DNA from 2 places in the Pseudocitrobacter sp. 73 genome. Region 2 is predicted to be linked to the other one. Evidence: predicted binding sites of a transcription regulator. Region 2 holds the regulator's gene; the other holds the start of a gene.
What was found. The regulator PurR, encoded in region 2, represses purine synthesis genes. The targets are predictions, from matches to a motif close to CANGCAAACGTTTGCNTG.
Positions count from the first base shown of each region.

Region 1: the regulator PurR is predicted to act here: its motif matches at 2,780-2,797, upstream of F0Q32_RS00705 (amino acid aminotransferase).

Region 1 is NZ_VTZO01000001.1:164,337-170,407, forward strand. It holds gene F0Q32_RS00695 (YcbK family protein) at 111-662, shown strand; gene F0Q32_RS00700 (MBL fold metallo-hydrolase) at 678-1,325, shown strand; gene F0Q32_RS00705 (amino acid aminotransferase) at 1,526-2,716, opposite strand; gene F0Q32_RS00710 (porin) at 2,902-3,984, opposite strand; gene asnS (asparagine--tRNA ligase) at 4,583-5,983, opposite strand.
Region 2 is NZ_VTZO01000008.1:172,225-178,295, reverse strand. It holds gene cfa (cyclopropane fatty acyl phospholipid synthase) at 1-164, opposite strand, end outside; gene punC (purine nucleoside transporter PunC) at 462-1,646, opposite strand; gene punR (DNA-binding transcriptional activator PunR) at 1,756-2,688, shown strand; gene purR (HTH-type transcriptional repressor PurR) at 2,685-3,710, opposite strand; gene F0Q32_RS08070 (YnhF family membrane protein) at 4,005-4,094, shown strand; gene F0Q32_RS08065 (MFS transporter) at 4,256-5,422, shown strand; gene sodB (superoxide dismutase [Fe]) at 5,461-6,042, opposite strand.

The DNA of each region.
Region 1 (6,071 bases), on a different contig from region 2:
GGTTGCGCTGGGATGGTCGCCTTGACGCTGGCAGAAATGCCCGGTAAGGTGCCCTACGTGCGCCAGAAGTGCATAAATTTCGATCACATTTACTTGTAGACCTGATTATCATGGACAAATTTGACGCTAATCGCCGCAAACTGCTGGCACTGGGTGGGGCTGCGCTGGGCGCTGCTGCCATCTTGCCGATGCCTGCACTTGCTACCCTCTCGACCCCACGTCCGCGGATCCTGACGCTGAACAATCTTCATACGGGTGAGTTGATAAAAGCCGAGTTTTTTGACGGCAGAGGCTATATTCAGGATGAATTAGCAAAACTCAATCATTTCTTCCGTGATTATCGCGCGAATAAAATAACCACTATCGACCCCTCATTATTTGACCAGCTTTATCGGTTACAGGGCTTATTAGGCTCTAATCGCCCGGTACAGTTAATCTCTGGCTATCGTGCCATAGACACCAATAATGAATTACGTGCCCATAGCCGTGGTGTAGCGAAAAATAGCTACCACACGAAAGGACGGGCGATGGATTTCCATATTGAAGGCGTTTCGTTAAGCAATATTCGCAAAGCCGCGTTATCTATGCGCGCAGGTGGTGTAGGATACTACCCACGTAGCAACTTTGTGCATATTGATACCGGGCCGGTGCGGCACTGGTAACGAAACAGGAGCCTTATGAACTATCGTATTATTCCGGTCACCGCGTTCGCGCAGAACTGTTCATTGATTTGGTGCGAGCAAACGAAACTTGCTGCGCTGGTCGATCCAGGCGGCGACGCGGAGAAAATCAAAGAACAGGTTGAGGCCGCTGGCGTTACTCTGGTTCAGATTTTACTCACTCACGGGCATCTCGATCACGTAGGCGCGGCGGCGGAGCTGGCAGCGCATTACGGTATTCCCGTGATTGGGCCGGAGAAAGAAGATGAGTTCTGGCTGCAGGGATTACCGCAACAGAGCCGGATGTTTGGCCTCGAAGAGTGCCAGCCGCTGACGCCAGACCGTTGGTTGAATGAAGGCGAAACGGTGAGCGTGGGTAACGTGAAGCTGCAGGTGCTTCATTGTCCGGGACACACGCCAGGCCACATCGTCTTTTTCGATGATGCGTCGCGTCTGTTGATTTCCGGCGATGTTATCTTTAAAGGCGGGGTGGGGCGCAGTGATTTTCCGCGCGGTGACCACGGCCAACTGATCGACGCGATTAAACGTAAGCTGTTGCCGCTGGGTGATGACGTGACGTTTATTCCAGGTCATGGGCCGCTGTCGACGCTCGGTTATGAGCGGTTGCACAACCCGTTCCTGCAGGATGAAATACCTGTCTGGTAATTGAAAAAAAGGCCGCGAACGCGGCCTTTTTTTCCTGATGCGCAGCGCTTATCAGCGCCTACAACGTTTCTGCAATATATCAAATTTGCACTATTTCGTAGGCCGGATAAGGCGTTTACGCCACATCCGGCAAGAACCGCGCGCACTTTGTCAGCAATATGAGGCCGCTTTTGCGGCCTTTTTACTTCATCTGACCCGTCTTACAACACGGCGACAATGGCTTCGCACAGCGGGGCCATGTTGTCCGGGGTCATACCCGCGACGTTGATACGGCCAGAAGCTACCGCATACACGCCAAACTCTTCACGCAGACGCAGCACCTGATCTTTGGTCAGGCCGCTGAACGAGAACATCCCGTTTTGTTTAGTGATAAAGCTGAAGTCGCGGTTTGCGCCTTTCTCCTGCAGCGTGTTCACAAACAGCAGACGCATGCGCTGAATGCGTTGACGCATGTCGGTCAGTTCCTGTTCCCAGATAGCGCGCAGAGCATCATTGCTGAGAATGGTCGCGACAACGGATGCACCGTGAGCTGGCGGATTCGAGTAGTTAGCACGAATCACCGACTTCATTTGGCTAAAGGCGCGATCGGCGTTGTCCGCATCACGGGTGACCAGTGTGCAGGCGCCAACACGTTCGTTGTACAGACCGAAGTTTTTAGAGTAGGAGCTGGCAACAATCAGCTCATCATGCAGCGCGGCGAACGCGCGCAGACCTTCAGCATCTTCTTCCAGACCGCGAGCGAAGCCCTGGTAGGCGAAATCGAACAGCGGCAGCCAGCCTTTCTCGGCAGAAATCTTCGCCAACTGTTGCCACTGTTCCAGCGTCGGATCGATACCGGTCGGGTTATGGCAGCAGCCGTGGAACAGCACCACATCGCCGGCCTGAGCATTGTTCAGGCTGGCAACAAGGCCATCAAAATTGAGCGCATGGTTCTGTGCGTCATAGTAGTCATATTCGCAAACTTCCAGACCCGCAGCGTTAAAGACGCCTTTATGGTTTGGCCAGCTCGGGTTGCTTACCCAAACGCGTTTCGCGCTGGTGTTTTTGGCGAGGAAATCTGCCGCCACGCGCAGTGCCCCAGTACCGCCAGGCGTTTGCGCCGTGCGGGCGCGTTTGGCATTGACGATTTCACTTCCTTTACCGAACAGCAGCTCTTGCGTGCAACGACCAAACTCCGGGATACCATCAATACCGAGGTAGTTTTTGGTCGTTTCATTTTCCAGCAGATAAAGCTCCGCTTTTTTAACGCTGGTCAGAACCGGGGTTTTACCGGTCTCATCTTTGTAAACTCCAATCCCAAGGTTGATTTTGCTCGGGCGGTCGTCGGCACGAAACAGATCGGCCAGGCCCAGAATTGGGTCGGCAGGGGCGGCTGTAATGTTCTCAAACATGACGGGTTCCATTTATGAGTGACTTGGAGAAATCCGCTATCAGGTTAACGGCAGATTTACAAAATGCCAACCGTTTGCAATGAAAAGCGCGAGCCTTTTCAAAAGTCGCGATTTTTAACTGGCTGAAATATAAAAAACAGGGCCGAAGCCCTGTTTCCTGTGCATATAACAAAGTGGCGTACTGATTAGAACTGGTACACGATACCCACGGCTGCCTGATCGTCGGTAGACAGACCAGTGGCTGCGGTGTACTCGTTTTCGTCCAGCAGGTTGAATTTATACGCTGCATAGACGTTCATGTTTTTGTTGAAGTAGTACCAGGTGCCCACTTCGACATATTTCTGCAGGTCAGCAGTGCCGCCTTCGAAGCCAGGGCGGGAAGCCAGGTTTTTACCTTTAGACTGTACGTAGCCAACGGAGGGACGCAGGCCGAAGTCGAACTGGTACTGAACCACTGCTTCAATGTTCTGGGTTTTGTTGGCAAAGCCAGTGTCTTCCGGGGTCATGTTGTATGTCTGAGAGTACATGACAGCCGCATAGACGTTGTTGGCATCGTACTTCGCAGAGGTCGCCCACGCTTCAGCTTTGTCGCCGCTTGCGCTGAAGGCCTGGGTTTTCTGATCGATGGTGCGGTTAGAGTTTGCATAGCCCGCGGAGACCGCGAAGCCTTCACCAAAGGCATACGTTGCAGAGGTGCTGATGCCGTCGCCATTCTGCTTCTGAATGTTACGATCTTCGTTTTTACCCTGATACTGTACCGCGAAGCTCAGACCATCGACCAGGCCGAAGAAGTCAGAGTTACGGTAGGTTGCTACGCCGTTAGTACGTGCAGTCATGAAGTTATCGGTGTAGTTCCAGCCGTCGCCGCCCCACTCAACCAGCATATCGGTTGCGGATTCAACGTCGTAGATAGCGCCGTAGTTACGACCGTAGTCGAAAGAGCCGAATTCACCGGCTTTCAGGCCTGCGAAGGCCAGACGGGTTTTGGTGGTTTGGGAGCCTTCAACATTGGATGCGTCCATGTTGTATTCCCACTGACCGTAACCGGTCAGTTGTTCGTTAATTTGCGTTTCCCCTTTCACACCAATACGGGCATAGGTGGTATCAGAGTTGCTGGTGTCACCATTGGTGGTCCACACATGCTCACCGACCATTTTGCCGTAAAAGTCCAGTTTGTTGCCGTTTTTGTTGTAGATTTCTGCAGCGTTAGCTGCACCGGCTACCAGCAGGGCAGGGATCACCACTGCCAGGATATTGCGCTTCATCATTATTTATTACCCTCATTAGGTTTTTTTTATATCGACACTCGCCACTGCCGCCAATAACTTCTGTCAATAAAAATTTACAGAAACATTGATGATAGTTTGGTGTCTTTTTGTGTCTGAGAGGCATATTTCCATTCAAACCACCGTTTCGCTAGCCTGAAAGTGCTACAAATATCCTAATTAAGTAACAAAAAGAAATTATGTGTAACAAAAAGTTAAAAATAAGGAACTTTGTGAGACAACTCAAAGTTCTGTTGGGGTTAGGGAAGTATTAAGCGAAATAGTGGGTATCTATATGAATTTCTTATCTTTAATATCTGATATGGTTGTTTGTTGAGCATGTTGATGTAAATATGAGCTGCCAGGAATGTTAAATTTAAGTATCGAGGTAGCGACGATTTCGCTTAAAAATAATGCTATCGGCTCAGGTATTTCTAAAATCCACAAGTAATTGCACATTTTTTGTGCGTAAAAGTTAACAGAAATGGGATGTAACAAACTACGCGATGTAGGGGGTTGATCCTTAAGGTAATTGACGAAGGTTTACGTTAAGGACACAAAAAAGGCCAGCATTTGCTGGCCTTGTTGAGAGTGCGGAAATTTAGAAGCTGGCGTTACGCGGCGTTCTTGGGAAGGCAATCACGTCACGGACGTTTTGTACGCCAGTTACATAGGCAATCAGACGTTCGAAGCCCAGACCGAAGCCGGAGTGCGGAACGGTGCCGTAACGGCGCAGATCGCGGTACCACCAGTAATCTTCTTTGTTCAGGCCCATCTCTGCCATGCGGGCATCCAGCACATCCAGACGCTCTTCACGCTGTGAACCACCGATAATTTCACCGATACCCGGGGCCAGCACGTCCATCGCCGCGACGGTTTTACCGTCGTCGTTAAGACGCATGTAGAACGCTTTGATCTCTTTCGGATAGTTTTTCACTACCACCGGCGCTTTGAAGTGTTTCTCAGCGAGGTAACGTTCATGTTCGGAAGAGAGGTCAACGCCCCAGTAAACCGGGTTTTCGAAGGTCTGGCCGCAGTTTTCGAGGATGGTGACCGCATCGGTGTAATCCACTTGTGCGAAATCCGCCTCGATAAAGCGTTGCAGACGTTCGATGGCTTCTTTGTCCACGCGTTCAGCGAAGAATTTCATGTCATCCATACGTTCTTCAAGGACCGCTTTGAAGACATATTTCAGCATGGCTTCCGCCAGCGCGGCGTTATCTTCCAGATCGGCAAAAGCCACTTCCGGCTCCAGCATCCAGAACTCGGCCAGGTGGCGGCTGGTGTTGGAGTTTTCAGCGCGGAAGGTCGGGCCGAAGGTGTAGATTTTTGACAGCGCGCAGGCGTAGGTTTCGCCGTTCAGCTGGCCGGAAACGGTCAGGAAAGACTCTTTACCGAAGAAGTCTTTATCGAAATCGACTTTCCCCTGGTCGTTACGCGGCAGGTTTTCCATATCCAGCGTGGAGACGCGGAACATTTCGCCAGCGCCTTCGGTATCGGATGCGGTAATCAGCGGGGTGGACACCCAGAAGAAACCCTGCTCATCGAAGAAGCGATGCAGCGCCTGTGCCAGCGTATGGCGAACGCGTGCCACCGCGCCAATCAGGTTGGTGCGCGGACGCAGGTGCGCCACTTCACGCAGGTATTCGATGCTGTGACGTTTAGCCGCCATCGGGTAGGTATCTGGATCTTCCACCCAACCGGTCACTTCCACGCTTGTCGCCTGGATTTCGAAGCTCTGGCCCTGGCCCTGAGAGGCCACGACTTTACCGGTGACGACCACGGAGCAACCGGTGGTCAGACGCAGGATTTCCTGATTGTAATTGGGCAGAGAATTATTAATAACGGCCTGTACAGGATCAAAGCAGGAACCGTCATAGACGGCGAGGAAGGAAAAGCCAGCTTTTGAATCTCGGCGAGTACGCACCCATCCGCGCACGGTGACTTCGCTGTCAACGGCGGCACGGCCCTGGAGTACGTCGGCTACAGGCACAACGCTCATAATAGTCTCTCTGTAAAGTTGTCCAATAAAGAATAAGTTGCTCCCTGAAAAGGGAGGTATCTATGTTACCTGTCATCCGCCATCAGAC
Region 2 (6,071 bases):
GAACCTTCCTGCAATACACGTTTAAAAAACTGGGGGTTTTTAACCTGCAAGTCTGCGGGGCGGTTGCCGTTGATTTCGATGCCTGCCCGGCTTAACAGTTCATTGGTGATGCGGTACCAGTCATCATTCGGTACGCTTACTTCTTCTATACACGATGAGCTCATAGCTTCTCCATCCCGACCCGGTGATCAGAACCTTAAAACAGCGTAGACGCTTTTTAGAGTTTGTGAGAAATCTCACGGAACTTCCGTGAGCCTGCTATCCGACGTAGCACAGAGGAAGGGAGATTACCCTTGCCGAAAAGACCATCCATGGAGAACCGGGAGGCGTCCTGCTCCCGTTAACAAGTAATAACTATCGTAATTATGTGATACCGATCCAGTATAGGACGCAAAATCTACTGATTCAATTAAATTTCTTAGCAAACTAACTACGAGTCAATAACATTGATATTCATGATGTTAGGCGCGTGAAGTTTCTTCAGCTGAATTTTCCTCTGCGCCAGCCTGCATCTTGTAGCCTATACCGGCGAGAACGACGGTGGCGACCATCACGCTGGTGGTGGCCAGCAGCGGGGCGGCAATCAGTGAAGAAACCACCAGGCTTGCCAGGAAGCAAAGACCTAATTGCAGCGTATTCTGTAATGCTGCCGCACGGCCTGTTGCCTGAGGGAACGGTCGCAGCGCGCGTGCTACCACAATCGGGTAAATCGCGCCGTTAGCCATTGCCATCACGCAGAATGGAATCAGCAGCGCGGTGAGCGAGACATGCGCGGTGAGGCCGACGCCCCAGGTGGCAAATACGCTGACAGCGTAAATCAACAGCAGCCATGGCAGCAGTTTTGCACCATCCCACTTTTGCAGTGCCGCGCGACAGCCATAACCACCGACGAGAAACGCAATGGTTTGTGGAACATAGCTCAATCCAATCACGGTCGGGCTATATCCCATCGCATTCAGAATAAACGGCGAGCCCGTCAACCAGGCGAAGAAGCTTGCCGAGCAGGCCGCATACACCAGGACGTTACCGCGATAATCGCGACTGTGTAACAGCTTCATAAATGTCAGCTTATCGCCACTGACCGCGACCTTTTTGTGAGCGGGTTTCAGGCGCAACGCGGGGATCATCAAAATCAGCGTGATGGCAAAGAGCGTTGCAAAGATAGCCTGCCACTCGAAGTGGTGCAGGATCCAGCTTCCCAGCAGCGGTGCCAGCGCAGGAGAAAGCCCGACCAGCGGCATAATGGTCGCGAAAATACGGTTAGTTCGCTGTGCCGGATAATAATCGGTCACCATCGCCTGCCAGGTTACCGCGGCGGCACATACGCCGACAGCCTGCACGAATCGCAGAATAAGCAGGGTGGTGGCATCACGTACCCACAACATTCCCAGACAAGCAAGGGCAAAAATCGTCAGGCCAATCAGCAGAACTGGCTTGCGTCCATAGCGATCTGAGAGTGGGCCCCACAGCAGCTGTGCCACGGCGAACCCGGCGAGGAACAAACTCAGGCTCGCGCTCACGGCGGCCGCCGGTGTTTGCAGATCGCGTTGAATCGCGGCAAAGGCCGGAAGATACATATCGGTGGCCAAAAAGCCCAATACGCTCAGGCCGGCCAGCCAGACTAAAAATCCTTTCCCAGGTTGCATAAAAACGCCTTTTTTGTACAGATGAGGAGGCTGAGAGTGTAGAGAGTGAAATCTGGCTTGTGAAACGCTAATATTTGCGTCTTGGTTTCAAAAATTTTGTAGGCAGAATATGTGGTCTGAATATTCACTGGAAGTTGTGGATGCGGTTGCGCGTAACGGAAGCTTTAGCGGCGCGGCAAATGAGCTGCATCGTGTGCCTTCTGCTATCAGCTATACGGTGCGTCAACTTGAGGAGTGGCTGGCTGTTCCGCTCTTCGAACGCCGTCATCGGGATGTGGAATTAACCCCGGCAGGGGCATGGTTTTTGAAGGAGGGACGCTCTGTTATCAAAAAAATGCAGATCACCCGTCAGCAGTGTCAACAGATAGCCAATGGCTGGCGAGGACAGCTGGCGATTGCGGTAGACAATATCGTAAAACCAGAGCGCACCCGACAAATGATTGTCGATTTTTATCGCCACTTCAGTGATGTAGAGCTGCTGGTGTATCAGGAAGTATTTAATGGCGTGTGGGATGCGCTGGCGGATGGGCGAGTTGAGTTAGCGATTGGCGCGACGCGCGCGATACCGGTTGGTGGTCGCTATGCGTTTCGGGATATGGGCATGCTGAGCTGGCAGTGCGTGGTAGCCCGTTCCCATCCACTGGCGCAAATGACAGGGCCACTCAGTGATGATGTGTTGCGCAACTGGCCGTCGCTGGTGCGTGAAGATACGTCACGTTCGTTACCTAAACGTACCACATGGTTGCTGGATAATCAGAAAAGGGTCGTGGTGCCTGACTGGGAATCGTCAGAAACCTGCTTATCCGCAGGGTTATGCGTTGGCATGGTGCCAGAGCATTTTGCGCGACCGAAGGTAGATAAAGGCGAATGGGTTGCTCTGGAACTGGAAAACCCGTTTCCCGATGCGGCCTGTTGTCTGACCTGGCAGCAAAACGACAGTTCACCGGCGCTAAGCTGGTTATTAGCCTATTTGGGGGACAGTGAAACGTTGAACAGTGAATGGTTGCGAACGCCCGCAGCGAGCGTTCGCAAAGAGGCTTAACGACGATAGTCGCGGAACGGGCCGTCGGCCACGGAGCGGCGTTCAATCAGGCGTGGGTGCACCTCGATGGACTGCGACTCTTCGCGTTTACTGACAATTCGGTCCATCAGCATGTTGAAGGCGGTTTCCCCGAGGGAATCCTTCGGCTGGTGGATGGTGGTCAGTGCTGGCGTAAAGAAACGCGAGTTGCGCACGTTGTCGTAACCAATCAGCGAGATATCCTGCGGCACGCGCAGCCCCATTTCGTCTGCGGCGCATAATGCGCCCATTGCCATGACATCGCCACCGCAGAAGATAGCGGTAGGGCGCGGATTCTGGGACAGAATTTGCTGCATTGCACGATAACCGGATTCCGGTTCAAAATCACCCTGAACAATCCAGTTTTCCGGCACCTTAATCATCATCTCTTCCATGGCTTTCATAAAGCCAGCCAGACGACCCGCACCCGTATTGCGCTCAAGTGGGCCTGGGATAACGCCAATTTCGCGATGCCCACGCTCCACCAGATAACGGCCGGCCATATAGCCGCCTTCGAAGGCGTTATCGATAACCGAATCGGTAAAGTCGGCTTTCGCTTCACCCCAGTCCATAACCACCATCGGAATATGACGGTACTCTTCCAGCATCTGCAGCAGTGGTTCCGGATATTCGGAACACATTACCAGCAGACCATCGACGCGTTTCTGCGCCATCATGGAGAGGTATGCGCGCTGTTTCTCAAGATTGTTCCACGCGTTGCCGAGGATCAGGGTATAGCCTTTCTGGAAGCAGTTTTTCTCAACAGCTTCAATAATTTCTGCAAAGTAGGCAGCTTCACTGCTGGTCGCCAACAAACCAATGGATTTGGTGTGATTGACCTTCAGGCTGCGGGCCACGGCGCTGGGAGAGTAGTGCAATTCTTTGATTGCCGCCCACACCGCTTCACGCGTCTCTTCGGCGACAAAACGCGTCTTGTTAATCACATGTGATACAGTTGTAGTGGAAACGTTTGCGCGCTTCGCTACATCTTTAATAGTTGCCATTCCATCTCACTCCAGACCCGGGCCTGCCCCTGATCGATTCAATACGAAAACGTTTGCCTTCACTCACCCTGGCGCAATGTTATGAATTGCGGTTCGCCGGGAAAACGACACAGGACGACAGGAGGGGGTCAATGGCCGATACACTTTTTAATAAGCGTCGAATTTTGTCTTATCTTTGACAAAAGTGGAAGCGCAAAATCGGTTATTGCGTGAAATCCGGGAAGATTTTTGCGAATAAGTGTGCAAAAATGACATAGCTCACTTTTGGTGTGGGGATAATAAGGAGAAAAATTGATGAGTACTGAACTGAAGATGTCAATTACCACTACGGTTATTACGCTGGCGCTGATCGTTGCTGCCGCGCTGACCGCCGTCCTGCATTAACCCATCCTAAAGGGAGAGACGGCTCTCCCTCTCTGCGATTGTTATCATTTCAGCAAAAATATTTTGCTGATTTGTTCACTTCTGTTTTTTTGTGATTGATGTCATGCTTTTGCATTCTGTTGTCACGCCGCCCTGCGTTAGCGGCAAATCGGAGTCAAAGCATGAAAGTGAATTATCCCTTACTGGCGTTAGCCGTAGGCGCATTCGGGATCGGCACCACCGAATTTTCGCCGATGGGGCTATTACCCGTTATTGCCAAAGGGGTTGATGTCTCGATTCCTGCCGCAGGTATGTTGATCAGCGCCTACGCCGTAGGTGTCATGGTTGGCGCGCCGCTGATGACGCTGCTGCTCTCACATCGCGCACGCCGCAACGCCTTAATTTTCCTGATGGCGATTTTTACCCTGGGTAATGTCCTTTCTGCCATCGCCCCGGATTACACCACACTGATGCTGTCGCGCATTATAACCAGCCTCAACCATGGCGCGTTCTTTGGTCTGGGATCTGTTGTTGCCGCAAGCGTGGTGCCAAAACATAAGCAAGCCAGCGCGGTAGCGACCATGTTTATGGGGTTGACCATCGCCAATATCGGCGGCGTTCCGGCGGCTACGTGGCTTGGGGAGACCATCGGCTGGCGCATGTCGTTCCTGGCGACGGCTGGGCTTGGCGTCATTGCCATTATCGGCCTGTGGTTGTCGCTGCCGAAGGGCGGGGCGGGCGAGAAACCGGACGTGAAACGTGAACTGTCGGTGCTGGTACGTCCACAGGTACTGTCTGCGTTACTCACGACTGTACTGGGCGCCGGGGCGATGTTCACGCTCTATACCTATATTTCTCCGGTTTTGCACACCATCACGCATGCGACACCTGCCTTTATCACATTAATGCTGGTGCTGATTGGCGTGGGCTTCTCAATCGGCAACTATCTTGGCGGTAAATTTGCCGACCGTTCGGTCAGCGGCACGTTGAAAGGTTTTCTGCTGCTGTTGATGCTGATTATGCTGGCGATCCCGTTCCTGGCGCGTACAGAAATCGGCGCGGCATTCAGTATGGTGGTGTGGGGTGCGGCGACCTTTGCGGTAGTGCCACCGTTGCAAATGCGCGTGATGCGTGTTGCGCATGAAGCGCCGGGGCTCTCTTCGTCGGTAAACATTGGCGCGTTTAATCTTGGTAATGCATTGGGTGCCGTAGCCGGTGGGGCGGTGATTTCAGGTGGACTGGGGTATAGCTTTGTGCCGGTGATGGGGGCGATTGTGGCAGGGGTTGCGCTAATGCTCGTCTTCTTTAGCAGCCGTTCACAGGGTGAAGAGGCCGTGGTCAGTCAGTAACAAAAACGCAGAAGGGAAAACCCTTCTGCGTCATTTCTTTATGCCGCCAGATTCTCAGCAACAAACTTCCAGTTTACCAGCGCCCAGAAGTGCTCCAGATAGCTCACGCGCGCATTGCGGTAATCAATGTAGTAAGCATGCTCCCACACATCTACCGTCAGCAGCGGTTTGGTATCGGTCGTCAACGGCGTACCCGCGTTAGAGGTAGAGACAATCGCCAGGCTGCCGTCGGCTTTTTTCACAAGCCAGGTCCAGCCAGAACCGAAGTTCTTCGCGGCTGCATCGCTGAACTGCGCTTTAAACTCAGCAAAGCTACCGAAAGAACGGTTGATGGCGTCTGCCACATCACCGGTCGGTTCGCCACCGGCGTTCGGTGCCAGGCAGTGCCAGTAGAAGGTGTGGTTCCAGACCTGCGCTGCGTTGTTAAACACGCCACCTTCAGAGGTGCGAATGATCTCTTCCAGCGATTTGCCTTCAAACGCCGTCCCTTTAACCATATTGTTCAGGTTGGTGACGTAAGTCTGGTGATGTTTTCCATAATGATATTCGAGCGTCTCGGCAGAAATGTGCGGTGCCAGAGCGTCTTTGGCATACGGTAATGCAGGTAATTCGAACGACATTGCTACTCTCCTTTTTATAGTTAATATCC